DNA from 2 places in the Mesorhizobium sp. B2-5-3 genome. Region 1 is predicted to be linked to the other one. Evidence: riboswitches for the same ligand, from Rfam matches in the RefSeq annotation. Region 1 holds a riboswitch; the other holds the start of a gene.
The links. Region 1 has a riboswitch for thiamine pyrophosphate ahead of thiB (thiamine ABC transporter substrate binding subunit). Riboswitches for the same ligand answer to the same signal wherever they lie in the genome.
Positions count from the first base shown of each region.

Region 2: it holds a riboswitch for thiamine pyrophosphate, as region 1 does, so the genes downstream of both, FJ867_RS15435 (YkoF family thiamine/hydroxymethylpyrimidine-binding protein) here and thiB (thiamine ABC transporter substrate binding subunit) in region 1, are expected to answer to the same signal.

Region 1 covers NZ_VFUS01000001.1:155,097-167,176, forward strand. Annotated here, with positions in the region: gene FJ867_RS00805 (patatin-like phospholipase family protein) at 1-612, opposite strand, end outside; gene FJ867_RS00810 (amino acid ABC transporter ATP-binding protein) at 724-1,515, opposite strand; gene FJ867_RS00815 (ABC transporter permease subunit) at 1,512-2,192, opposite strand; gene FJ867_RS00820 (amino acid ABC transporter substrate-binding protein) at 2,298-3,071, opposite strand; gene FJ867_RS00825 (RNA polymerase factor sigma-32) at 3,392-4,258, shown strand; gene FJ867_RS00830 (M48 family metalloprotease) at 4,331-5,794, opposite strand; gene thiQ (thiamine ABC transporter ATP-binding protein) at 6,052-6,834, opposite strand; gene thiP (thiamine/thiamine pyrophosphate ABC transporter permease) at 6,834-8,447, opposite strand; gene thiB (thiamine ABC transporter substrate binding subunit) at 8,685-9,683, opposite strand; TPP riboswitch at 9,726-9,841, opposite strand; gene FJ867_RS00855 (thiamine diphosphokinase) at 9,930-10,574, shown strand; gene FJ867_RS00860 (ABC-F family ATP-binding cassette domain-containing protein) at 10,576-12,080, shown strand, end outside.
Region 2 covers NZ_VFUS01000006.1:62,425-74,504, reverse strand. Annotated here, with positions in the region: gene FJ867_RS15485 (hypothetical protein) at 1-978, shown strand, start outside; gene FJ867_RS15480 (hypothetical protein) at 1,155-2,039, opposite strand; gene FJ867_RS15475 (class I SAM-dependent methyltransferase) at 2,549-3,376, opposite strand; gene FJ867_RS15470 (glycosyl hydrolase 108 family protein) at 3,561-4,298, shown strand; gene FJ867_RS15465 (hypothetical protein) at 4,301-4,501, shown strand; gene FJ867_RS15460 (ABC transporter permease) at 4,498-4,737, shown strand; gene FJ867_RS15455 (hypothetical protein) at 4,722-4,922, shown strand; gene FJ867_RS15450 (hypothetical protein) at 5,023-5,334, shown strand; gene msrA (peptide-methionine (S)-S-oxide reductase MsrA) at 5,519-6,037, shown strand; gene FJ867_RS15440 (hypothetical protein) at 6,177-6,494, opposite strand; TPP riboswitch at 6,713-6,826, shown strand; gene FJ867_RS15435 (YkoF family thiamine/hydroxymethylpyrimidine-binding protein) at 6,817-7,425, shown strand; gene FJ867_RS15430 (ABC transporter permease) at 7,524-8,279, shown strand; gene FJ867_RS15425 (ABC transporter ATP-binding protein) at 8,276-9,043, shown strand; gene FJ867_RS15420 (ABC transporter substrate-binding protein) at 9,036-10,058, shown strand; gene FJ867_RS15415 (tetratricopeptide repeat protein) at 10,227-12,080, opposite strand, start outside.

The DNA of each region.
Region 1 (12,080 bases):
GGCGGAGCGCACGCCACCGGAGATGTAGCGGACGCCATTGATGCTGTGCGTGGGCCCCGCACCGGGCAGCGCGGTGCTCGCGGTGGCCGCGTCAACCAGATCGACGCCGGAATCGCGGTCGAACGCAGCCAGTTCACCGGTAAGCGCGTCGATGGCCACCAAGATCATCGGCCTTTCCGGCCATTCATGGCGAGGCAATCTGGCGGCGACCAGCGCGCGCCGCTGTTTGGCCACTTCCGGTCCGAATTTGACATCGCTCTCCAAACCGAATGCCCCCATCGCCCGTTGCAGATCGGCTGCCGAGATAGCGGCGGCGGAGATGGCACGCATCCGCTCGAACACACTATCCATCGAAGCGAACGGCGGTTGCTGGCGGCTCTGTCCGGCCGGTTGAACCGGCAGCGGGGACAGCACCGCGGCCAACAGTTCGCCCGGCGGTATGCCGCTGCGCACCTGCACTGCCGCATTGGCGCCTGCCGAGGTTCCGATCACCAGATCGGCGGCCTCCGTCAGATCGACACCAGCTTCGGCGAGGCCCGCGATGATGCCGATCAGCCAGGCATTTCCGGCGGCCCCGCCACCACCGAGAACAAGAGCAACGTTGCGAACCATCGGCCCCACTATTGCAGCGCATGGACACGGCCGTCCATCGAAATAGAAACACCGTGCCTGAGGCCGGCTCACGAGGAGAAATGCCCGGCAGGGGGCAAGGGTAGCGCAGGCCTACGCCGAGAAATTACCGCCTTCTCCCCCACCCTCCTTCTCCGCCATTTCCTGCTTTAGCGTCGCGATGAATCGCCTTGTCCGTTCGCGCTCCGGATTGCCGAACAGCACCGCCGCGGGGCCCTTTTCGATGACAATGCCGGCCTCGAGGAACACCACCTCACGAGCGATCTTTGAAGCAAGCCGCAGATCGTGCGTGGCCATCACCATCGTCGTCCCCTCGCTGGCGAGCCGGCCGAGCACGTCGACGACTTCCTGCGCCAGTTCCGGGTCGAGCGCGGAGGTCGGCTCGTCGCATAGCAGCACCTTTGGCGACGGCGCCAGCGCCCGGGCGATCGCTACCCGCTGCTGCTGGCCGCCCGACAGCGTTGCCGGCCAGGCATCGACCTTGTGCGCCATGCCGACCTTTTCCAGCAGCGCGAGCGCCCGTTCGCGCGCCCGTGCCTGCGGCCACTTCAGCACCGTCACCAGCCCTTCCATGACGTTCTCAATCGCGGTGCGATGCGGGAACAGCTGGAAGTTCTGGAACACCATGCCGGTCTGCAGCCGCAGCCGCTGAATGTCCCGGGCCGCCACCTTCGCTCCCGGATGGAACTCCAGCGCCTGATCGCCGATACGCACTGTGCCCGAAGTTGGGATCTCAAGCAGGTTGATGCAGCGCAGCAGCGTACTTTTGCCACCACCCGAAGGACCGACCAGCGCGGTGACGCTGCCTTCGGCAATGGCAACCGTCACGCCCTTCAGCACGAGATTGTCGCCGAAGCGCTTTTCGATGTTGGCAAGCTCGATCACGAGCGCGCCTCCAGGAACCCGCCATAGCGATTGAGCCGCGCCTCCAGCCGCGTCTGCAAGGCCGACAGCACCGAACTCATCGCCAGATAGAGGATCGCCGCCTCGACATAGAGGATCAGCGGCTCATAGGTAGTGGCGACGATGCGCTGCGCGGCCTGGAACATTTCCGGCACGGTTATTGCCGCCGCCAGCGACGTGTCCTTGACCAGCGAGATGAAGGTGTTGGAGAGCGGCGGCACCGCCACGCGCCCAGCCTGCGGCAAGATGGTGCGGCGCATCGCCTGGCTCCAGGTCATGCCGATCGAATAGGCCGCCTCCCATTGCCCCTTTGGCACCGCGCCTATCGCCGCGCGAACGATTTCCGACGAATAGGCGCCGATATTGAGCGTGAAGCCGATCAACGCCGCGGGAAACGCGTCAAGCAGGATGCCGGCCGAGGGCAGGCCGTAGAAGATCAGGAACAGCTGCACCAGGAGCGGCGTGCCGCGGAATATCCACACGTAGAAGCGCGCCACCGCGACCAGGGGCATTGGCCCGAAGAGCCGGATCAGCGCGGTTCCGAGACCGACGCTCAAGCCAAGCACAAAGGACAGGAGCGTCAGCGGTACGGTGAAGATCAACGCGGCCCATAGCAGCGAAGGCAGCGATTCCAGCATGAGTTGCAGCCAGTGCGGCACGAAAGGCTCCTTCTTGCGACTGCCGTATATCACGCGAAAGGCGGCGGGCCGTCAAAACGGTCCGCCGCCGGGCGATGTCGCGCGGGCCAACGGCCCGGCCGTAAATTACTTCGAAACGTCCTGTCCGAAATACTTGTCTGCGATCTTCTGATAGGTGCCGTCCGCCTTGATGTCGGCCAGCGCCTTGTTGATCGCGGCAACCAGTTCCGGATCGCCCTTGCGAACGATGACGCCGGAATAGTCGGCGTTCTCTTCCTGGGCCGCGATCTTCACATTGGCATCCGGCTTGTGCTTCTTGAAATCGAGGAAGGACAGGCTGTCATTGATGGTTGCGTCGGCGCGGCCGGTCAAAAGCAGCTGGATCGACTGGTCGAACCCGTCGGTACCGACCAGTTCGGCGCCGTTGGCCTCGGCCAGCTTGCCGAAATTCGAAGTCAGCGACTGCGCCGACTTCTTGCCCTTGAGATCGGCGAAGCTCTTGATGTCGGTGTTGTCGCCGCGCACGATCAGCACTGCCTTGGAGGCGATGTAGGGGTCGGAGAAATCGTATTTCGCCTTGCGGGCGTCGGTGATGCCGACTTCGTTGATGACCGCGTCATAGCGATTGGCATCGAGGCCCGCGATCAGCCCGTCCCATTTGCCCTCGAGGAACTCTACCTTCACGCCGAGCTTGTCTCCGATCGCCTTGGCGATTTCGACATCGAAGCCGACCAGCGCTCCGCCGGCATCATGATAGGTAAAGGGTGCGTAGGTGCCCTCCGTGCCGACCTTGATGACGCCGGCCTGCTTGATCTGGTCGAGATTGGCGCCGGCATAGCCTGCGGTAACAGCCAGAACCTGCAAAGTTCCGGCGACGATGAGCGACTTGAGCCATTTCATTTTTCTGTGATCCCGTCCTGGCCTGATATCCGGCATGGTGTGAGCGCTGGAAATTGACAGATGTGAGTTGAAAAAATAAGGAATGAGATTTCAAAAACATCTATTATTCGGAATCGGATTCTACCACTGACGTTTCTGGCGGTGCCTCGAACCCGCCCGGAGTTTTTTCGCGCAGCTTCCACGCCGCGCCGCCGGCGGCGGAACCTTTCCCGCGCATGGCACGTTTTGCGTTCGTTGTAGGGCAGGACGCCGTCATTTCAAGTCGAGCGGCTGCCGGGTTTCGAAATGACATCCGTATCGCCAGAGCCAGGGAGTGCCTCATGATGGAAGACACGGCAGGACGGATCATGGTCCGCGCGGCAATGAGGGCTCCCTATCTCGAACGCGACGAGGAGTTGCGGCTGGCGCTGCGCTGGAAAAAGGACAACGACCAGAACGCGCTGCACAGCATCACCGTGGCGCATATGCGCCTGGTCATTTCCATGGCCTCCAAATTCCGTCATTACGGCCTGCCGCTTGGCGATCTGGTCCAGGAGGGCCATGTCGGCCTGCTCGAGGCCGCGGCCCGTTTCGAGCCGGAGCGCGAAGTGCGGTTTTCGACCTATGCGACCTGGTGGATCCGGGCCTCGATGCAGGACTACATCCTGCGCAATTGGTCGATCGTGCGCGGCGGCACCAGCTCGGCGCAAAAGGCTCTGTTCTTCAACCTGCGGCGCCTGCGCGCCCGGCTGGCGAACGGCGCCGCGGAGCCGCTGTCGAACAGGACGCTGTACCGCGAGGTTTCAGCGGCCCTCGGCGTCTCCGAAGCCGATGTCGCGCTGATGGATTCGCGGCTCTCGGCGCCCGACTCCTCCCTCAATGTCCCGCTTGCCGACGATGGGGGCGCGACCGAGCGGATGGACTTCCTCGTGTCGGACGATCCCTTGCCCGACGAGGTCGTCAGCGACACCATCGATATCGAACGCCGCTCGATATGGCTGAAGGCGGCGCTTGCCGCACTCAACGCGCGTGAGCTGCGCATCATCGAGGAGCGTCGGCTGAGCGACGAGGGCGCGACGCTCGAAGCGCTCGGCGAGACGCTTGGCATTTCCAAGGAACGCGTGCGCCAGATCGAGGCCCGCGCCATGGAAAAGCTGAAAGTGGCGCTGGTGAAGCAGAACCCGGAATTCCTCGCCACCGCCGCCTAAATCCATTCCAGGAAAACTACCTAGAAGTTTCTCGTCCCAAAAACGAGAGAGCGGGTCAGCGCCGACTATCGGCTATTTGTCGGTGACGATCTTGACCTTGTCGCCGGCCGAAACCGCAGCCCCCGGCGACAGCGCGTTGAGCACCCGGAACAGGTCGAGTTTGCGGTCGACGCCGACCATCTGCGCCGAAAGCGAACCCATCGTCTGCCCCGGCTGGACGGTTACCACGCGGATATGCAGCGGCTTGAGTGCCGCCTTTTCGGCGGCACTCAGAATGCGGAACGAGCCGCTGACGGAACGCGCCACGGTGTCGAGCGACGTGCTGGCGGACGGTGCCGCCGTCAGCAGCCGGTAGACTTGGCCGCCGGCGCGGATTACCGCGATATCGAACTGCCAGCCTTCGGCGCCGGCATGCGCCGTCGCTGCCTCGTTGCCGTTGATCGTTTCCTGCCTGACGCTCGCATCGTCGAGACCGGCCACCCAGCCGCTCCTGATATAGTCGGTCAGCGCACGGTTCTTGTCGATCGACACGCCGTCGAAGCGGATCGCGATGTCGCCCGGCCCGGTCGCCGTCACGGCGGCGGCCGAATTGTCGATGATGAAGCCCTCCGGCACCGAGAAGGACACGCCCAGGCCCGGATGCAGAAAGGTCTCGCCGCGCACATAGCCTTCTTCGGGCGTGTCGCCGTAGAGCAGGCCGTCTATGCCGGCGAGGAAGGCGTCGCGATCGCGGGTGCCGACGCCCGGCGGGCCGAACTGGCGGGCATGGCGTTGCGCAAGGTCGATACGCTGCGGCGTATTGGGATGCGTTGCCAGGAAATCGAGGCTGGCGTCGGTGGCGCCGCTGATCGAGCGGAAATCGGTGTAGGCCGACATGGACTGCAAGAAGCGGCCGGCGGCGTAAGGATCGTAGCCGGCTTCGCCGATCGACTTGATGCCGATGGCGTCGGCCTCCAGTTCCTGGTTGCGCGAAAACTGCGCCAGTCTCAGCTTGCCGCGGATCAGCGCCGCCTTGGCGGTCGGGCTGTCGCCGAGCACGTCGGAAACAACCTTGGTGGCGAGCCCCTCCTCGGCCTCGAGCTGCTGGCGCTGCAGGCCGTGGTTGGCGGTGACGTGGCCCATCTCATGCGCGATGACGGCGGCGAGCTCGGCCGAATCATTGGCCAGCGCCAGCAGGCCGCGCGTGACGTAGAGGTAGCCGCCCGGCAGTGCGAAGGCATTGACGTTGGGCGAATTGAGGATGGTGATACGATAGGTCTGGGTCGGGTTGGCCGACACCACCGTCAGGCTGCCTACGACCTTGGCGACCATGCGCTCGAGCTTGGGATCGGAATATTCGCCGCCATAGGTCGCCAGGATGCGTGGATGCTGCGCCTTGGCCAGTTCGGCCAATTTGTTATTGGCCGCGACATTGTCGACCGTGATCGGTTTGTCGGAAGGCTGGAAGCCGGATTCCTGGACTTCCGGAGGTGTGAACATCTGGCAGCTTGCCAGGGCCACGACAAAGCCGGCCAGCGCCAGAAAGCGCGCCAGCATTTTCCCTCTTGGTCTTTCCGTGCCGGTCGGCAGAACGGCTTCCTTTCGGGTCTGGCGCATGCCCGCGAAAATCGGGGCGATCCTCGCAAGGGCTCATGCGCAAATCAAAGCATTACAGCATCCACGCCATACCAACGCGCGGCGGATGCTGCAGGCAAATCACGCCCTGCACCGGACCGGTACAGGGCGGACCTAGCCACACTACCTCTGTCATGGCAAGCAATCGCCCCGTCGCCAGGAGCCGGTTTGAGCGTAAATTATGTCCGCTTCCGGGCAATATCTCGTGATCCAGCCTCCCAGGCGCTTGTGCCAACATAGCGCCGGAAAACTTCAGGACCAGCCCCGGCAAAGAAATCATCCGCCTTGCCCTTGGCGGCAACCATGCCGTTGTCGAGGAACACCACCTCCTCACAAATACGGCGTGCGTCCTGTGGCTGATGCGTGACGAACAGCAGCGTCATGCCCCGCTCGGCATGCACGTCGGCGACAAGATCGAGCATGTCGTCGCGCAAGGCCGGTCCGAGTGAAGCGAAAGGCTCGTCCAGAAGAAGCACCGGGCGGTTGCGAACCAGCACGCGCGCCAATGCGACACGCTGGCGTTCGCCTCCCGAAAGTTCGCGCGGCAGGCGTCTTTCCTTGCCCGCGAGGCCGGTGCGCGCGATCGCCTCCGCGATGTCAGCGCGGTCGGCCTCGGTCAGCCGCAGCGAGGGCGAGCGGCCGAGCCCGACATTCTCTTCGACCGAAAGATGGGCAAAAAGATTGTTTTCCTGGAACACCATCGACACCGGCCGCGCCGAAGGCGGCGCCGCGCCGACATCGGCGCCGCCGATCAGCACGCGGCCAGCCTGCGGCGTCTCGAAGCCCGCCACCAGATTGAGCAGCGTCGACTTGCCCGAGCCGCTCGGCCCCATGATGGCGGTAATTTTCGACGCGGCGAAATCGACATCGAAAACGAGCGGCGCGTCGCCGTAGCTGAACGAGACCGTGTCCAGCCGCACCTCGGCTCCCCTTGTCGCACCATTGGTGGCGCCCGCAGCCATCAGTCTCGTTCTCCCCTTCCCAGCCCGCTCGCCGCCACCACAAGCGCAAGGCAGACCAGACCGAGCAGCAGCGCCAGGCCGGCGGCGTCCTCGGTGCGGTAGCTGCCCATGCGCGCCAGGAGAAGGTAGGGCAAGGTCTGCACGGAATCACTGCCGAACAATGCGATGACGCCGAGATCGCCAAGCGACAGCGCCATGGCAAACGCGAAGGCGGTGGCCAGCGGCCGTCGCAGCGAGGGCCAGTCGACCAGCCGCAACCGGGCCCAGCCCGCTATTCCCAGAAGCGCGCAGAGCCGCTCATGGCGCTCGCTCGCCGCTTCATAGGCGGGGCGGATGGCACGGATGGCGAAAGGCATCGCCATGACTGCATTGACAGTGACGACCATGACCGGGGCTATGGCAAAGACATCGCCGACATGGCGCAGCAGAAGGAACCAGCCGGCGCCGATGACGATGGGCGGCACGACCAGGACGAAGCCGGCACCGGTGTCGGTGGCGTGTTCGAGCACGGTCCGCGGACCGGAGCGGCGCTTCAGGGCCAGCACGCGGCGCGCCATGGTGAGCGAAAGCGACAGCGCAACCGACAGCAGCGCCGACAGGAAAGCCAGCACGGCGCTGGTCAGCGTCGCCTGCCGCACCGCCGCTTCGCCGGCGAGACGACCGAGGTCGGCGCCGAGGCCTGACATCACCGTCGCCGTCATCGGCCCGGCGACGAACAAAAGGGCCAGCACGACGAGCGCGGCATTCAGCGCGGCCTCGGTCCTGCCGGCCGAGACGTAGCGGCGCGGCGCCACCGGCAGATTGGCGTCACCGGTGGTGTTGGCGCCGAGCCGCGTCAACGCCAGCACCACGACAAAGGTCAGCGCGATCTGCAGCAGCGTCAGCGCCACCGCCCGCGCGGGATCGAAATTGAAACGCAGAGCCTGGTAGATGCCGACCTCCAGCGTCGTCGCGCCGGGGCCACCGCCCAGCGTCAGCACGATCGTGAAGGATGTGATGCAGAGCATGAACACCAGGCCGGCGACGCCCGGCAGAGCGGCGCGCAGTGTCGGCCACTCGATCAGCCGGAAAGCCGGTGCGGCACCCATGCCGAGCTGGCTCGCCAGCCGCCATTGGTCGGCTTGGATGGTTTGCAGCGCTTCGAGGAACAGCCGCGTGGCCAGCGGCAGGTTGAAGAAGACATGAGCAACGAGGATGCCGGAGAGGCCATAGATGCCCGGCCAATTGTAACCGCCGACGGCACCAAGAAAGCCGGCGAAATAGCCGGCGCGGCCATAGAGCGCCAGGATGCCGAGCGCCGCCACGATCCCCGGCAGCGCCAACGGCAGGGCGAAGAGCTGGAGGATGAAGCCGCGGCCGGGAAAGCGCGGATGCCGCGACAGCGCGCGAGCCACGAACAGGGCCGGCGCCACCGACAACAGCGTCGAAAGCGCCGCCTGCCACAACGTAAAGCGCACGACGCGCAGGAGATAAGGATCGAAGGCTGCCCAGGCTCCGGAGAAATCGTTCGCGCCTTCGAAAAGAAGACCCGCAAACGCGCCGCCGATCAGGAGCCCGATCGCCGCAAGCGCGAGGATACCGGCGGAGATGCGGGGGTCAGACGCGCGCTGCACGCTGCGCCACCCAAAGGACCTTTAGCGAGCGTCGCGTTCCTTCGCGCCCCCCTCTGTCCTGCCGGACATCTCCCCCACTTGGGGAGAGATTGGCTGCTTCAGCGCTCCACCCTCTCCTGTGACGTCGCCAATTGGCGAAAGCCGTCGTGACGGCCAATCTCCCCCCTCGTGGGGGAGATGTCCGGCAGGACAGTGGGGGGCGCTGTAGAGCACTCATCATCCGATCATACGACCAAACTACTTGCTCATCACCGCCAGCCATTCATCCACCCATGCCTTGCGGTTGGCCGCGACCTCCTCGGGACTGAACAGCAAGGTTTTGGTCGGTTTGACCAGTCTGTCGAAGGCCGGATTGAGCGGCTTGTCGGTCTTGCCGGCCGGGAACATCCAGTTGGTCTCGGGGATGGCATCCTGGAATTTCGGCCCGGTCATGAAGGCGATGAACTTTTCCGCCAGCGGATTTTTGGCTCCCGTCGTGGTGATGCCGGCGACCTCGATCTGCAGATACTCGCCCTCCTCGAAGGAAGCGGCCTGGTAGCGCTCGGTGTTCTCGGCAACCATGTGGTAGGCGGGCGAGGTCGTGTAGGACAGCACCATCGGCGCCTCGCCCTTGGTGAACAGGCCGTAGGCCTCGCTCCAGCCCGGCGTCACGGTCAAGACCTTCGCCTTGAGCTTGGCCCAGGCCTCCGGCGCCTTGTCGCCATAGACCGACTTCACCCACAACAGCAGGCCGAGGCCCGGCGTCGAGGTGCGCGGATCCTGGATAACGATCTTGTCGTCGGCACTGCCCTCGACCAATTCCTTCAGGCTCTTGGGCGGCGTCTTCAGCTTCTGCGTGTCATAGACGACGGCGAAATAGCCATAGTCGTACGGGACAAAGATGTCGTCGTTCCAGCCGCCCGGCACATTGAGCCCGGTCACGGCGCCATGCGGCGCAAACACGCCAGTGGCCTTGGCATCGGCGGTGAGATTGGTGTCGAGGCCAAGCACGATGTCGGCCTTGGTCGCGGCCCCTTCCAGCTTGACGCGGTTGAGCAGCGCGACGCCGTCGGCAACCGAGACGAAGTCGACATCGCAGCCGCATTCGGCCTCGAATTCCTTCTTCACCACCGGGCCGGGGCCCCAGTCGGCGGTAAAGCTCTCATAAGTGTAGACGGTGAGCTTGTCCTTGGCTAAGGCCGGCCCGGACAGAACCACGACCATTGCAGAGACAAGGGCGTATAAAAGCGTGCGCATCGGCGCCTCCTTCGTTCGGGTTAAAGGAATTGAGGCGTCGGACTGTCCGAAACGTCTAATCCCTCCGCCGGTACAAACCGGATCAGGTTCAGCGGGTTGGCGAGACTGCCTCTCAGCCGGTCCGCGAAATATCGCGTCCGGCACCCCGTTAGAGCGCCTCGACACATAGGCCCGGCCGGTGAACCGCGCAAGTGGCTGTTTGCCGGCCTTCCGTTTCCGCTGTCGGGCTGGTAAGGGCCACACGATATGAGCACATTCACCATCCTGCTTGGCGGCGATCTCGTCCGCACGCCACGGCTCGACCGTCAGGTCGAGGGAACCCGCGTCATCGCCGCCGATGCCGGCATCGGCCATGCAAGCACGCTCGGCCTTGTGCCGGAACTGTGGGTCGGCGATTTCGACTCCGTGCCCGCCGGCCTGCCGGATGAGTTGGCCGCCGTGCCGCGCCGGACCTTTCCGGCAGAGAAAGACGCCACCGATGGAGAACTCGCGATATCGGCCGCCCTGGAGCGCGGCGCTACCAGCCTCGTGCTCGCCGGCGCCTTCGGCGGCAAGCGCGCCGACCATGCCTTCCTGCACATGGCGCTCGCCCTGCGGCTGGCCGGGGCCGGGACAAAGGTGCTGTTGACCAGCGGCGCGCAGGAAGCCGTGCCCCTGGCGCACGGCACGGCCCGCTTCGACTATGCCGACGGCACCCTGTTCTCGATCCTGGGTTTTTCCGAGCTTGCAGGGCTGACCGTCGCCGGTGCGAAATGGCCGCTTGACCGCGTCAAGGTCGCGTTCGGCTCGTCGCTGACCATCTCCAACGAGGTCAAGGGCAGGCTCGATATCGCGCTGGGAGCGGGCCGCGCGCTGCTGCTCGCCCATCCCTATCCCTTGCCAGAAAGCTGACATGGCGCCGCCTCTTCTCAATCTCGACGGAATAAAACTGACCTTCGGCGGCACGCCCCTGCTCGACGGCGCCGACTTGGCTGCGTCGGCCGGCGACAAGATCGCGCTGGTCGGCCGCAACGGGTCCGGCAAGTCGACGCTGCTCAAGATCGCCGCCGGCCTGATCGAGCCGCAGGACGGCGAGGTGTTCCGCCAGCCATCGGCGACCGTCCGCTATCTGCCGCAAATGCCCGACATGGACGGCTTCGCAACCGTGCGCGCCTATGTCGAGGCCGGCCTCGGTCCCGCCGACGATCCTTATCGCGCCAGCTACCTGATGGAGCACCTCGGCCTCTCGGGCGAGGAGCAGCCGGGCGACCTCTCCGGCGGCGAGGCCAGGCGCGCCGCCCTTGCCCGCGTCATGGCGCCCGAGCCTGATATCCTGCTGCTCGATGAGCCGACCAACCACCTCGATCTCTCGGTGATCGAATGGCTGGAAGAGGAACTCGTCCGCACCTCCTCGGCCCTCATCGTCATCTCGCACGACCGCCGTTTCCTTGAGCGCGTATCGCGCGCCACCGTGTGGCTCGACCGGGGCCAGACGCGCCGGCTGGATAAGGGCTTCGGCCATTTCGAGGAATGGCGCGACCAGGTGCTTGAGGAAGAAGAGCGCGAACAGCACAAGCTCGGCCGCCAGATCGTGCGCGAGGAACACTGGCTGCGCTATGGCGTGACGGCGCGGCGCAAGCGCAACATGCGCCGCCTGGGCGAATTGCAGACCATGCGCCAGCGTTTTCGCGGCCATCGCGGCGCCGAAGGCACCGCGACCATGGTGGCCAGCGACACCGCCGAATCCGGCAAGCTGGTGATCGAGGCCAGGAACATCGAGAAGAGCTTTGGCGACCTCACCGTGGTCAAGGGGTTCTCGACCCGCATCCAGCGCGGCGACCGCATCGGCCTCGTCGGGCCGAACGGCGCCGGCAAGACGACGCTTCTGAAGATGCTGACCGGGGAGTTGCAGCCGGATGCCGGTTCGGTGCGGCTCGGCACAAATCTGGAGATCGCCACGCTCGACCAGAAGCGCGAGGCGGTCGATCCGCAGGAGACGCTGGCTCAGTATCTCACCGACGGGCGCGGCGAGAACCTTGTCATCAATGGTGAGCAGCGCCACGTCGTCTCCTACATGAAGGACTTCCTGTTCAAGCCGGAGCAGGCACGCACGCCGGTGCGCGAGCTGTCGGGCGGCGAGCGGGCACGGCTGATCCTTGCGCGCGTGCTGGCCCGGCCGGCGAACTTGCTGGTGCTCGATGAGCCGACCAACGATCTCGACATGGAAACGCTGGAGTTGCTGCAGGAACTGGTCGCCGGCTTTGCCGGTACGGTCATCCTGGTCAGCCACGACCGCGATTTCCTCGACCGCACCGTGACCAGCGTGATCGCGCCGGACGGCGGCGGTCGCTGGGTCGAATATGCCGGCGGCTATTCCGACATGCTGGCGCAGCGCGGCGGCACCAGGCTCGACGACCG
Region 2 (12,080 bases), on a different contig from region 1:
GGCGACGGCACAAATCTGACCGTTCCAGAGGCGATGCCCTGCGCCAACATTATCTCTTTCTTTGGCAATGGGACGATCATCGAAGGGGTGAAGACGAAGGGGGCCGGTGGCAACTGCCAGATTTATGTCGTCCACGGGGCTGGCATCAAGGTCGATAAAAACTGGCTCCAAGTCTACATGCTCAACGATGTGCCGCACAACGGCATCATCATCCATAGGACGACTGGCTTCTCTTGCGACAACAATACGTTCGCGATGTCTCAGTCTACCTATGTGGCTAGTCAGAAAAACCAGGGCATTCAGATCACCAACGATCAGGCCAACGACCCGGTGAGCGGATCGGTGCGCGGCAACCAGTTTACGTTCTCTCCAGGCATGGGTATCTCGTCCTTCATTCGCATCGGGGCACCTTCAGGCAATCGCCTGTTCAGCGGCTTGATTGTGGAGGGGAACGTCTTTGGCGGCTTCCTCCCACCGAGTTCCGGCCTCACCGTCGACAACGGCATTCTTGTGGAGAATGCCAAGCTTATCGGGTGTCGTATTGGTAACAACGTCTTCGATGCCACAAACGGAGTGACGTTCACCAACGGCATCCGCTTTGCCAACGTCACCGATGGCGGCAAGAACTGGCTCGCGGGCAATGCGATGAACCTTAGCCTGGGCACGATCACCACGCCCTTCAACGGCATATCTGAAAGCGAGCTCCGCACCATTGGACAGGTATTCCTCAATCCGACGCCAGGCATCCCGACGGGGACAAGTCTGACTGTGCAGGTTGCCGTACCAGGTGCCGTTCGTGGTGACTTGGTAACGGGCATTGGATTTAGCGCCGACCTGCTGGGCTGCACGATTAAGTACGCCGGGGTCGTCACCGCTGACATTGTCGACATAATCATTGCAAACGATACAGGGGTAACGAAGGACCCTGGCAGCGGCGTGATGACTGTTGTGGTCCGCAAATGGCAGTTCGGAGGCTAATCAACGGATCAACGAATCACCAAAGAACATAGCCAGGAGGTTGCCGGCGACCATCAACCAGAAGAAGGCTCGGAAAAACGCGTTCCTCCAGACTAAGCCGAACACCTCGACACATGCAATCCGCCAACGATCTCCTTCGGCAAGATACTGGTGGGCCATCCATCGCAAGGTTTTCACTAGAGAATACCTTTGGCCCAATAGCCGAAGAAAACAACCTGTGACGCGAGAGCCGCAATTAGTGTAAGGCGGCGCCAGTGAAGATCGGGAATGCTGGAGATTGCAACCGCAAGCGCTGGAATCGCAAGAGCGACGAACCGGATGCCATTCTGATTGTAGAGGTACATCCCGAAGCAGAGTGATGAAGCGAGAACTACAACAAACGCGGCAAACTTCCTGCTGAACAGGTGATCAAAGAAGAGGAAAGGGACAGCATACGCCGTTACCATCATCGTCAGCAGGAATCCGCTCGTAGTAATTTCTATCGTCGCTCGCCTGTCGCCGATCGAGCCCAGAAGGTAGCTTTTGAGGATGGTCACGGCGACAACTATGACCGCTATATAGCATGTCGAAATTAGCACATGTCGGCGCCCGCAAATATCGGAGCCCGTGATAATTTGGCCCACTGCGAACGCGCCGGCAAAGACCAGAACCGCAGAATGAATAAAGGGTGCAATTCCCACCAATGCATATTTGACCAGGCGCCATGGCAATAGGAGGGCCAGATAGATTGCGGCCATGGCGACAGCCGACCGTACTTGAGAGAATACGAGATCGATTAATTGAGGGTGGATTAGCAAAAGGATGTAGGCTGGGGACGAGGCTTTGACTGCCACGTAGACGCTGATGACTACCAAGGAGATTAAGGTCAGGGTAGAAAAGATGCTGGCTAGTTCGAAGCTCTCTTTGAGAGCGTAGATACCCTTCCGCCAAAGGTATTCTTGGGCATACCAATCGATCAGTGAAGCGGTATCAGGAGAAACATAGTATGCCCTTTTGTCGAAATTCTGGATGTAGTTCTGCAGATCGGGAAACGGCGTTCCTCTGACCATCACCCAGTTCACCATCCATATGCACAGGGCAACCGCTACGCCGATCGTGGGCTTTGTCAGTCTTTGTAGCTTCCCCATAGTCTGACGAGTCTGGGAGGCATACGATTGGTTCACCCACATTTCATGCCCGACGCGCCAGCATAGTCTTCTCTCAAAGTGTTCGTCTTGAGTTGCAATTTTCTAACCATGTGCGGTCAGGCGCGCAAGGCGATCTTAAGTTTGACACACATCGACAATTATCGCTGGTGGACAGAGCGGTAGCTTTCCAACCTAAACCAAGCCGAGCCGGCGATTGAAACCCATGGCCGCGCGGTCAGGCTCAATCGCTGGGTGGTGCGCTAGTTCGATTTCTTGCAGGATCAGCAATGCTTCGTCGCCATCGGGAAGTACGGCACCTTCAGGTAGTCATCGGCCGCCATGGGGCGGGGTGTCGATGTTCCGGCGCATGCCGAGATAAAGCCTGCGGGCGATATTTCTGAGCAAGGTCTCGCCTCCGATGGTTTATCCGGGCTGTCGTCTCGTCACCGCCTGATGCCCCAGGCATAGGTTCTTTGCTTGGACGCGTTCAGACGGCGCACCTCGTACCGGCCCTGCCGCTCGATCTCGGCGACCGCTTCGACCACGCCATCGAAGGACCCTGGCGTGACGTCGTCGAATACGACCATGTCGCCCTCGCGCTGAACGCCCGAAACGCAGCGATGCTCGGCCAGCACGTTCTTCCTGGTGTGCTGCGCGTCGATGAAGGCGAAGTGGATCCGGTTCACGCCGACCCTGGGCAATTGAAGGAGTGAATCGCCTTGCAGGAAAATGATCCGGTCGGCCAGCGGCTGCCAAGGCCGAAGCAGTTCGGCGCGCGACTTCCTGCCGTCATGGTCGTCGATGCAATTCCAGTAGAAGCGATGATGGTGCGGCAGGACGTCGAGCGTGACGACATGCCCGCAGGCGCCGGCATCGGCGAGTGCCTTGGCCATGCAGATCGCGGAGAAACCACGCGCGGTGCCGGTCTCGACGACGGTGGTGAACGGCCTTGGGCTGTCGGCCAGCTGGCGGCGAAGAAGACTGTAGAGCACCCGCCCGTGCGGGTAGGCGAGCGCGCTGGTCTTGATGGCGATCTGGGTGTGGAGGGCCAGTTCGTCGAGCCAGTCGCGATCGACGGCAAAGCCGGTTTCGGCCTCGAGCCTGTCGATCTCAGCGAATGAGACGCGCCGGGTGGCTTCGAACAGCCTCAGATATTCCTTTTTCGAGGCACGCGGCGCCGAGCCCAGCGGGTCGACGTTCCAGCGGCGATCGATGGCGGCCGACAGCCTGTTGAAGGCCAGGCGCCGCGCGGCGCCAACAAAGTCTCTCATCCCAGACCTGTTCGTCCCAAAATTGTATTTTTTCTAACCATGCGCCGGCCGGCGCGCAAGGCGACCTCCGGTTTTGACGCACTGCAAGTAGGCACCGAGGCGCGCGCAACGGCGACTATCCGCACCCCTGTGCTGCCGGCGATCACCCACTCACCTCATCCACCAAGAAATCGAAAGGGATATCATGGACCGCAATTTTACGCGGGCGCTTGCGCTCGTCCTCAAATCCGAAGGCGGCTGGTCGGACAATCCGGCCGATCCGGGCGGCGCCACCATGAAGGGCGTCACGCTCGCCAATTTCCGCCGCTACGTGAAGGCGGATGCCGCCAAGGCGGATCTCAGGAAGATCAGCGATGCCCAACTCGCCACGGTGTACCGCCGCTTCTACTGGGATGCGGTGGCTGGCGCCGAGTTGCCCGACGGCGTGGATTACGCGGTGTTCGACTATGCCGTGAACAGTGGGCCAAGCAGGGCGGCGAAATATCTTCAAGCAGTGGTCGGCACCGCCCAGGACGGCCGCATCGGGCCCGAGACGCTCGCTGCCGTCGGTTCCAGACCGGCCGCCGTCGTCATCGACAATCTCTGCGATGCCCGCCTGGCTTTCCTGAAGCGGCTTCCGACCTGGCCGACTTTCGGCAAAGGCTGGTCGAGGCGGGTCGGATCCGTCCGCGCACAGGCGCTGCTGCTGACGGCTGTCGGGGCAGGCGAGGCATCGGCCACGCGGCCAGATCCTGCACCGGCCGCTGCTGCGGCGGCGCCGGGCGGCGCTGCTGCCGTAGATGCCGTCGAACCGGTCGCGGCGGCGCCTGCCGGCGCCAACATCCCAGCTGCCACCAAGGCGGGCGGGATCATTGTCGCGTGCCTGCTCGTCGCCTACGCCGCCTGGCACCACATCGCCGCCGCCTTGCAAGGAATGTTCTGATCATGGCCACCACAACCCAGCCGACCATCCGCCCGACCAACAAACTGACGGCCGCGACCATCGCCGCCGCCGCCGTTTCGATTTCCGGCGTCTTCGTGCGCAATGTCTGGCCATCCTGGTACGATGCCGAGACATGGGCCACGCTGCTGCCGCTAGCCGTCTTTGCCGTCGGCTATCTCGTCAAGGACGCGCCAAACCAATGAGCGCGCTCCTCTCCTTCCTGCTCAGCAATTCGACCGTTCTCGGCATCGGCGCAGCCATCGTCGCTGCGTTTGGCTGGGGTGTTCGCCAGCGGCTTGCCGGCGAGCGCGCCGAACGTAGCCGGCAGGCCGCGGCCGAGGCGGCGGCGCGCGACGTCGCCGACCAGGTTGACAACGACATCGGCGCGCTACCCGCCGCCACTGCCCGAAAGGAGCTCAGGTCATGGGCAAGGGATTGATTGTCGCAGCGGCCGCAGCACTTGTCGCGGTAGCCGGCTGCACCACCGTCACCGGCGGATTTTGCGCGGTCTCGAGCCCGCTGCGCTTGTCCGCATCCGCCGTCGCAGCACTGTCGGATGCGGAAGTCCGGACGCTGCTGGCGCACAACCGCAAGGGCGAGAAACTGTGCGGGTGGAAGCCATGACGATCGTGTTGCCGCTCGATTCGGGCCCTGCTGCTCGGGGACCGCTCATCTTCGGTGCCGGATCGGTCGTTCTGTTTCCTGATCGCGAGACAATGAAATGATGCATGATCTTTTCGACCTGCTCGGTATCAAGGTGCCGGTGGTGGTCGCCGGCCTTTCCGGCGGCATATTGCGCGCGCTGTCGCGCCACCGCTACAAACCGCGCGAGATGGTGGCCTCGCCGATCTGCGGCGCGCTAGCCGCCGCCTATCTGACGCTGCCCGTGGTCCAGTATTCCCGCGCCATGGGCCTGCCGATGGCCAATGACGACACCACGACCCTGGCGGCCGCATTCCTCATCGGCGTCTGCGCGATGTGGATATCGGATATCGTATTCGAGGTCGTGGTGCGCAGGTTCAGGCCTGGGGAGTGACGCCGCGCGTCCGTGGTGATCGGCAGCAGGACGCGCCCGTCGACTGGACGAAGCCGACGACAATGCCCATCTATGGGAAATCCTGGAGCGGCTGTCATAGCGCCGGGCCTCCAGTTTTATCGTGCGCAATTCCGGACGGAAACGGCTACAACCTTTCCCCGGAGTTGCTTTGGGGAGATTTGATATGGCGACTTCAAGCGAACGCGCGGTGCTTGCCGGCGGCTGTTTCTGGGGCATGCAGGATCTGATCCGACGCATCCCGGGCGTCCTGTCCACGCGCGTCGGCTACAGCGGCGGCGACGTGCCTGATGCCACCTACCGAAACCACGGCACCCATGCCGAAGCCATCGAGATCAATTTCGATCCCGCCAGGGTGAGCTACCGTACGCTGCTGGAGTTCTTCTTCCAGATTCATGATCCGACGACACGCAACCGCCAGGGCAACGATGTGGGGATGAGCTACCGTTCGGCGATCTACTACACCAGCGATGAGCAGAAGCGCGTCGCCGAAGACACCATCGCCGACGTCGACGCCTCGGGCCTGTGGCCCGGCAAGGTGGTCACCGAGGTGGCTCCGGCCGGCGCGTTCTGGGAAGCCGAACCCGAGCATCAGGACTATCTGCAGAAATACCCGAACGGCTACACCTGTCATTTCGTCAGGCCGGGCTGGAAGCTGCCGGTTCGCGAAAAGGCTGTATCGTAGACGGCGCCCGAACCGAGACGAAGGCCGATGGCGGTTTACGTCTCAGGCGCCTGCCTGTTCGGCGAGGGTGAAACATAAAGAGACGGAAACGCCACGGAACAGACGCCCCGTGGCGTTCTCCAGCAGTTTCGGCGAATGGCTACTTGCCGCAATGCTTGTCATTGACGGTCGGCGAAGCGGTGCCCGGAGCGGTGTGGCTGGCATCCGGCTGAGCACCTTGTGGGCTGGCCGGACAGTTCCGGTCCGCGTTCGAATTCATGCCGTCGGGCATGACGGTCGTGCTGCCGGTCGTGCCAGGATCCACCGTGTTCGGCGATGCCGGCGTGTTCGGGTCGACCGTGACCGACTGGCCGCTGCCGGGCCCATTATTGGCGCCGTTTCCGCCAGCACTTTGCGCCATCGCCGAAGTCGCGAGACCAATGGTAAGAGCCGAAGCTGCGAGGATTTTCATGAGCATGGTTTGTCTCCATTTCTGTGAAGTCTTCGCTCGTTTCCACGAAGTTCGTCGCGTTTGCGACTATAGGGACAACCACTCGTCGTGGCTAAGGTTCCGGACAAATTTCCCTCAAGACCGGGCCCGACGGAACCGCCCATAAATCAGGCCTGGCGCAATGCATTTCCGGCGATGGTCCTGAAAAAACAGCTTTCATAGCCGCCCGATTGGTGCTTTAACGCGTCCATCCACAGGGGTGCTCCGTACGGTCGGGGCTGAGACGGGGGCGGCAAGCCCACAGACCCTAGAAGCTGATCTGGGTAATACCAGCGGAGCGAGGCGGGCGATGTTTTCAGGCGCACAGATTTCCCTATATCCCATGTCCAGCGATTTTGTCGGCGTCATCCTTGGCGCGCTCGGGGCACTGGACCCTTATCGTGATCGACTGCGGATCGAGACCGACGATATCTCGACCTTGCTGGTCGGACCGCCCGAGGTGCTGTTTCCTGCCATGCGCGACCTGTTCGTGGCGGCAGCGCGCAGCGGCAAGCATTGCGTGCTTTCGGCCGCCATCTCGCGCGGCTGCCCGGGCGAGCCGGACGATCTGATCTGCCGCTCCGACGCGTTTGGCGGACCTGCCGGGCCGCTCGGCCCGCGCAAGGAAGCCGCTATCGCCGCCGTGCGCGGCGTGGCCGCCACCGGCCAGCCGGCGGCGGCGCAGTTCTCGCTTTATGTCATGGGCACCGACGACCACATGGACGAGATCTATGGCTGCATCGACTTCCTGAAGCAGTCGGGCGTATATGAGCGCTCCAAGCATTTCTGCACAAAGTTGCGCGGCGACGCAGGCGCCATTTTTACCGCACTCAACGAGGCCTTTTGCCGCTTCGGGCCGGGTGCCGGCCACGTAACGCTCGACGTCACCGTCTCGGCCAACAGCCCCACCGCCGTCTGACGGCGCGCCGCGCGCCATCCGCTCCGGGTACCTGCGTGTCCTCCCCGTCCGCCCCTTCGCGTCCGATCGTGGACCTCATCGCCAGAACCGCTCCGGCGATGCTTTCGGTGGGGCTGCTGCTAGCCGCGTGGGAACTCTATGCGCGCTTTGGTGGCATCAAGCCGACAATCCTCCCGGCGCCATCGCGCGTCTTCGCTCAGGCAATGCTCAACCGGCACGCGCTGGCCGATAACGCCGTGCCAACCCTCCGTGCCACGCTCGCAGGCTTTGCCTGTTCGCTCGGCGGTGCCTTTGCGCTGTCGATATTGATCGACTTCTCCCAGCCATTGCGGCGCGCCCTTTTTCCGGTCTTCGTGGTCAGCCAGACCTTGCCGCTGGTGGCGATTGCACCGCTGGTGGTGCTGTGGTTCGGCTTTGGGCTGATGCCCAAGATCATGCTGGTGGCGCTGGTCACCTTCTTTCCGATGTTGGTGGCTTTGGCCGAAGGATATGAGGCGACGGAGGCTGAGATCGGCCAAATGCTGCGCGCCATGGGGGCAGGGCGCTGGCGTGTCTTCGTCCTGGCGCGGCTGCCCTCGGCGCTGCCCTACTTCTTCGCCGGTGTCAGGATCTCGATCACCTATGCTGTCGTGGGCGCCATCTTCGCCGAATATGCGGGCGCGGCGAAGGGCCTCGGCATCTACATGCTCAACGCCAAGAACAACTTCCGCCCGGACCTGGTGCTGGCCGCCGTCGCCGTCAGCGCCGTGCTGACGCTCGTCCTGTTCGGGCTGACGATGCTGGTCCAGCGCCTTGCCATGCCATGGGAACGGACCGCCGGCGGGCGGGCCGCAGGAAAGGGGCCGTGGCGATGAACCGGCTCGAACTGCGACATGTGCGCAAGGCCTTCGAAGGACTCGACGTGCTTGCCGACATTTCGCTCAGCGTCGGCGCCGGCGAATTCGTCTCCATTCTGGGCCCCTCCGGCGCCGGCAAGTCGACGCTGTTCCAGTTTCTGACCGGCGCGCTTCACGGCGAGGGCGAGATATTCTTCGACGGCAAGCCGCTCGATGACCACGGCCGGCATTTCGCTTTCATGCCGCAGCGCGACGCGTTGATGCCTTGGCGGCGCATTCTTGACAACGCCACGCTCGGGCTTGAGGTGCAAGGTGTCAGGCGCAAGGCTGCCCGCGCTCGCGTTGCTCCGCTGTTCGAGGAATTCGGGCTTGCCGGTTTCGAACGGCATTTTCCGGCGCAGCTTTCCGGCGGCATGCGCCAGCGCGCGGCCTTGCTGCGCACCGTGGTGCAGGAACGCGATATGCTGCTGCTCGACGAGCCGTTCGGCGCACTCGATGCGCTGACCCGCGCCGCCATGCAACGCTGGTTGGAACAGATGTGGCGGCGCCACTGCTGGACGGCGCTGCTGATCACCCACGACGTGCGCGAAGCTGTGTTCCTGTCCGACCGCATCTATGTGCTTTCGGCGCGGCCGGCGCGCGTCGTCGCTGAGATCACCGTGCCGCTGCCGCGTCCACGCGAACTGGCCGGCGGCGCTGCACGGCAGGCCGGCACCCTCGAAGCCGAGATCCTCGACATCCTCCTCAACCCGAGCCACCAGAAGGACACGGACCATGACTGACCTGACGCGCCGGCAAGCCTTGCTGCTCACTGCCGCTGCCGGCCTTCCCCTTATAGCCCGGCCAGGCCGATCTCTTGCCCAGGCGGCCGCCCGGAAAGTAACGGTGGCGCTGGACTGGACGGTCAACACCAACCATATCGGCCTGTTCGTCGCTCGCGACAAAGGGTTTTACAGCGAGGCCGGCCTCGAGGTCGACATCCTGCCCTACAGCGATACCGGTGCAGGCACGCTGGTTGCCAACCGCGTTGCCGATTTCGGCATCAACGGCTCCATCGGCCTCTTCACCCAGAAAGCCGCCGGCGCCGATCTCAAGGCGGTCTATGCCGTGGTGCAGTCCGAAACCGGACGGCTGGTGTTCAATGCAGCGCGTGACGAGATCAAAACCCCCAGGGATCTTGACGGCCTGACCTATGGCGGTTTCGGCAGTGCCTGGGAAAACGCGCTGATCTCGACCATCATCCGTCACGACGGCGGCAAGGGGGCTTTCGAAACGGTGACGCTCGGCACGTCCGCCTATGAGGCGCTGGCCAACGGTTCGGTCGACTTCACGTTGGAGGTCTCGACCTGGGAAGGCGTCGAGGCAGAACTGAAAGGCGTTAAACAGCGAAGCTTCGTCTATGCCGACTACGGCGTGCCCGACGAGCACACCACGCTGATCTCCTCTAGCGATGCGTATCTGCGTGCAAATCCGGAATTGGCGTCGGGCTTCATACGGGCAACGCGGCGCGGCTACCAGTTCACCGTCGATCATCCCGAAGAAGCGGCCACACTGCTGATCGCCGCCAACAAGGACGCCCTGACCAATCCGGCATTGATCCACGCCTCGCTGAAGACGCTGATCGACGGGCACTATCTGCGCCGGCGAAACGGCGCCATAGGCAGCATGGACCCGGCCAAGATGGAAGCGATCGGTTCCTATCTCTTCGCCGCCGGCATCCTCCGGAACGGGGACGGCGAGCCCGTTGCCCGGCAACCGGATTTTGGCAACTATTTCAGTAACTTCTATTTGGGGTAGGGATCAAACCGCATCGGGCGCCAGCGCTGCTCAAGCTGATTGCCTTTCGTCAGCCTCGTCAGAGCTGCGCCCAAGGCAAAACCTTTACCGCAATAAAGCACAGAGCGGCGACTGCCATTACGCCCAAACCACTCCAACGCAAAATCCGCGCCCTCCCGAAAAGCCCGTCTAATCTACCCCAAGGCTCAGTGCCTTCTTGCGATCGGCCTGAGCACGCTTGCGGTTGCCCTTGGCTTCCCACGCCCGGCTCCGCGCCTCGTAGGCGGTTGCGAAATCCGGCTTAAGCCTTATCGCCTGGCTGAAATCCGCGATGGCCCCTTCATAGTCCGCTCTGCTGGTTCGGATCACGCCTCGACCGAAATAGCCAAAGGGGTTCTTGTGATCGAGGCTGATGGCCTTTTCGAAATCGTGCAGCGCGGCGACGTCCTCGTGCCCTCCCATCCATAGGAGGCCTCGATCGGCATAGACCCTTGCGTCCGCGGGGTTGAGATTGATGGCCTTTTCGAAGTCGGCAAACGCCCCGTCGTAGTTTTCCTGGAAACTGAGGTTCTGGCCGCGACTGTAGTAGGTCTCGGCTATATTCGGATTGATCGCGATCGCCTGCGTGTAATCGGCAACAGCATGAGCATAATCGTTCTTGGCCTCCCAAGCCATGGCCCGGGCCAGATAGGCGTCATGAAATGCCGGGACCAGTGCGATCGCCTTGCCATACAGGGCTATGGCGCCGTCATAGTCATTTTTCTCATGCAGCCTCCGACCCTTGGCGAAAAGCGCCTTGGCGGCCGAATCAGTATCGCTCGGTGCGGCCGAACCGGCGGCTGAACTGGCGGTGGCCGCCGCCGAGCTGACGGCGCCGAGCGTGGCGGCCGCCATATCGCCCTGTCCCTTCGCAGCCACAGCCGCCTTGCGGGCGACCGCGTAATCGCGATTGTCGGGATCGAGCTTGATCGCCTGGCCGAAGTCGGCGATTGCCTCGTCATAGTCCTTCCTGTCAGCACGCGCCATGCCGCGCCCGTAATGGCTGGCGTCGTCTTTCGGATCGATCTCGATGGCTACCGAATAGGCGGCAATCGCGCGCCCCGCGTCGCCCTTGGCGTGCCAGGCCATGCCCATGCAGAAGTAGGCGTCGCGCGCTTTTGGATCGAGTGTTGAAGCCCGGCTGCAATCGGCAAGAGCGCCTTCGGCATCGCCTGACGTGATCTTGGCGAGGCCCCGGCGAGAATGAGCCGCAGCAAAATTGGGGGCGAGCTGGATGACCGTGTCGTAATCGGCGATCGCTTGCTCGTAAACGCGTTTGGCGGCCTGGGCCTTGCCGCGGCCGTAATAGGCGAACCGGTTGTTCGGATCGAGCGCAATCGCTTTGTTGTAGGCGCCGATCGCCTGATCGTACTTGCCCATGTCCAGGAAGGCATCGCCGCCAAGGATCGCTTCGAGGGCGCGCGGATCGGTCGCCTCCAGAACCCTTGCGGCCAGCGTGTCTTGGGTAGCAGTGATATCCGGAACGACGGCTCGCTGCTTTTGCTGTTGGGTGTCCGGCAACGGTGCCGGCTTGCTTTGGTCGGCGGCGAGCTGAGCGCCGCAGCTTCCTGCCCGCGTCGGATCAAGCTCGATGGCGCGCAGGCAATCCGCCGCCGCTCCGGCGCTGTCTCCCTTGAGTGTCCTTGCGCGGCTGCGCCCGAGATAGGCGTCCGCATTGTCGGGATCGAGGCTGATCGCCTTGTCGAAATCGAGAAGCGCGCCTTCGAGGCCATATTTCGACAGCCGCATCCCCGCACGCTCGATCAAGGTCTTTGCGGCTGCGCGATTGCTGGTCGTATCCTTGGCGGCGGATAAGTCCTCGCCGGGCGCCTGTTCAGCATCGTCATCGGTGACAGTGGGATCGAACTCACTCTCGGCGGCGCGGGCGATACCGCGTTTGACATTGGCCAATATGTTGTTGGGATCGATACGGACCGCCTCGTCATACTCGGCCAGGGCCTGTTTCGGGTCGCCCATCCTGTCCCAGGCGATGCCCAGGCCCGC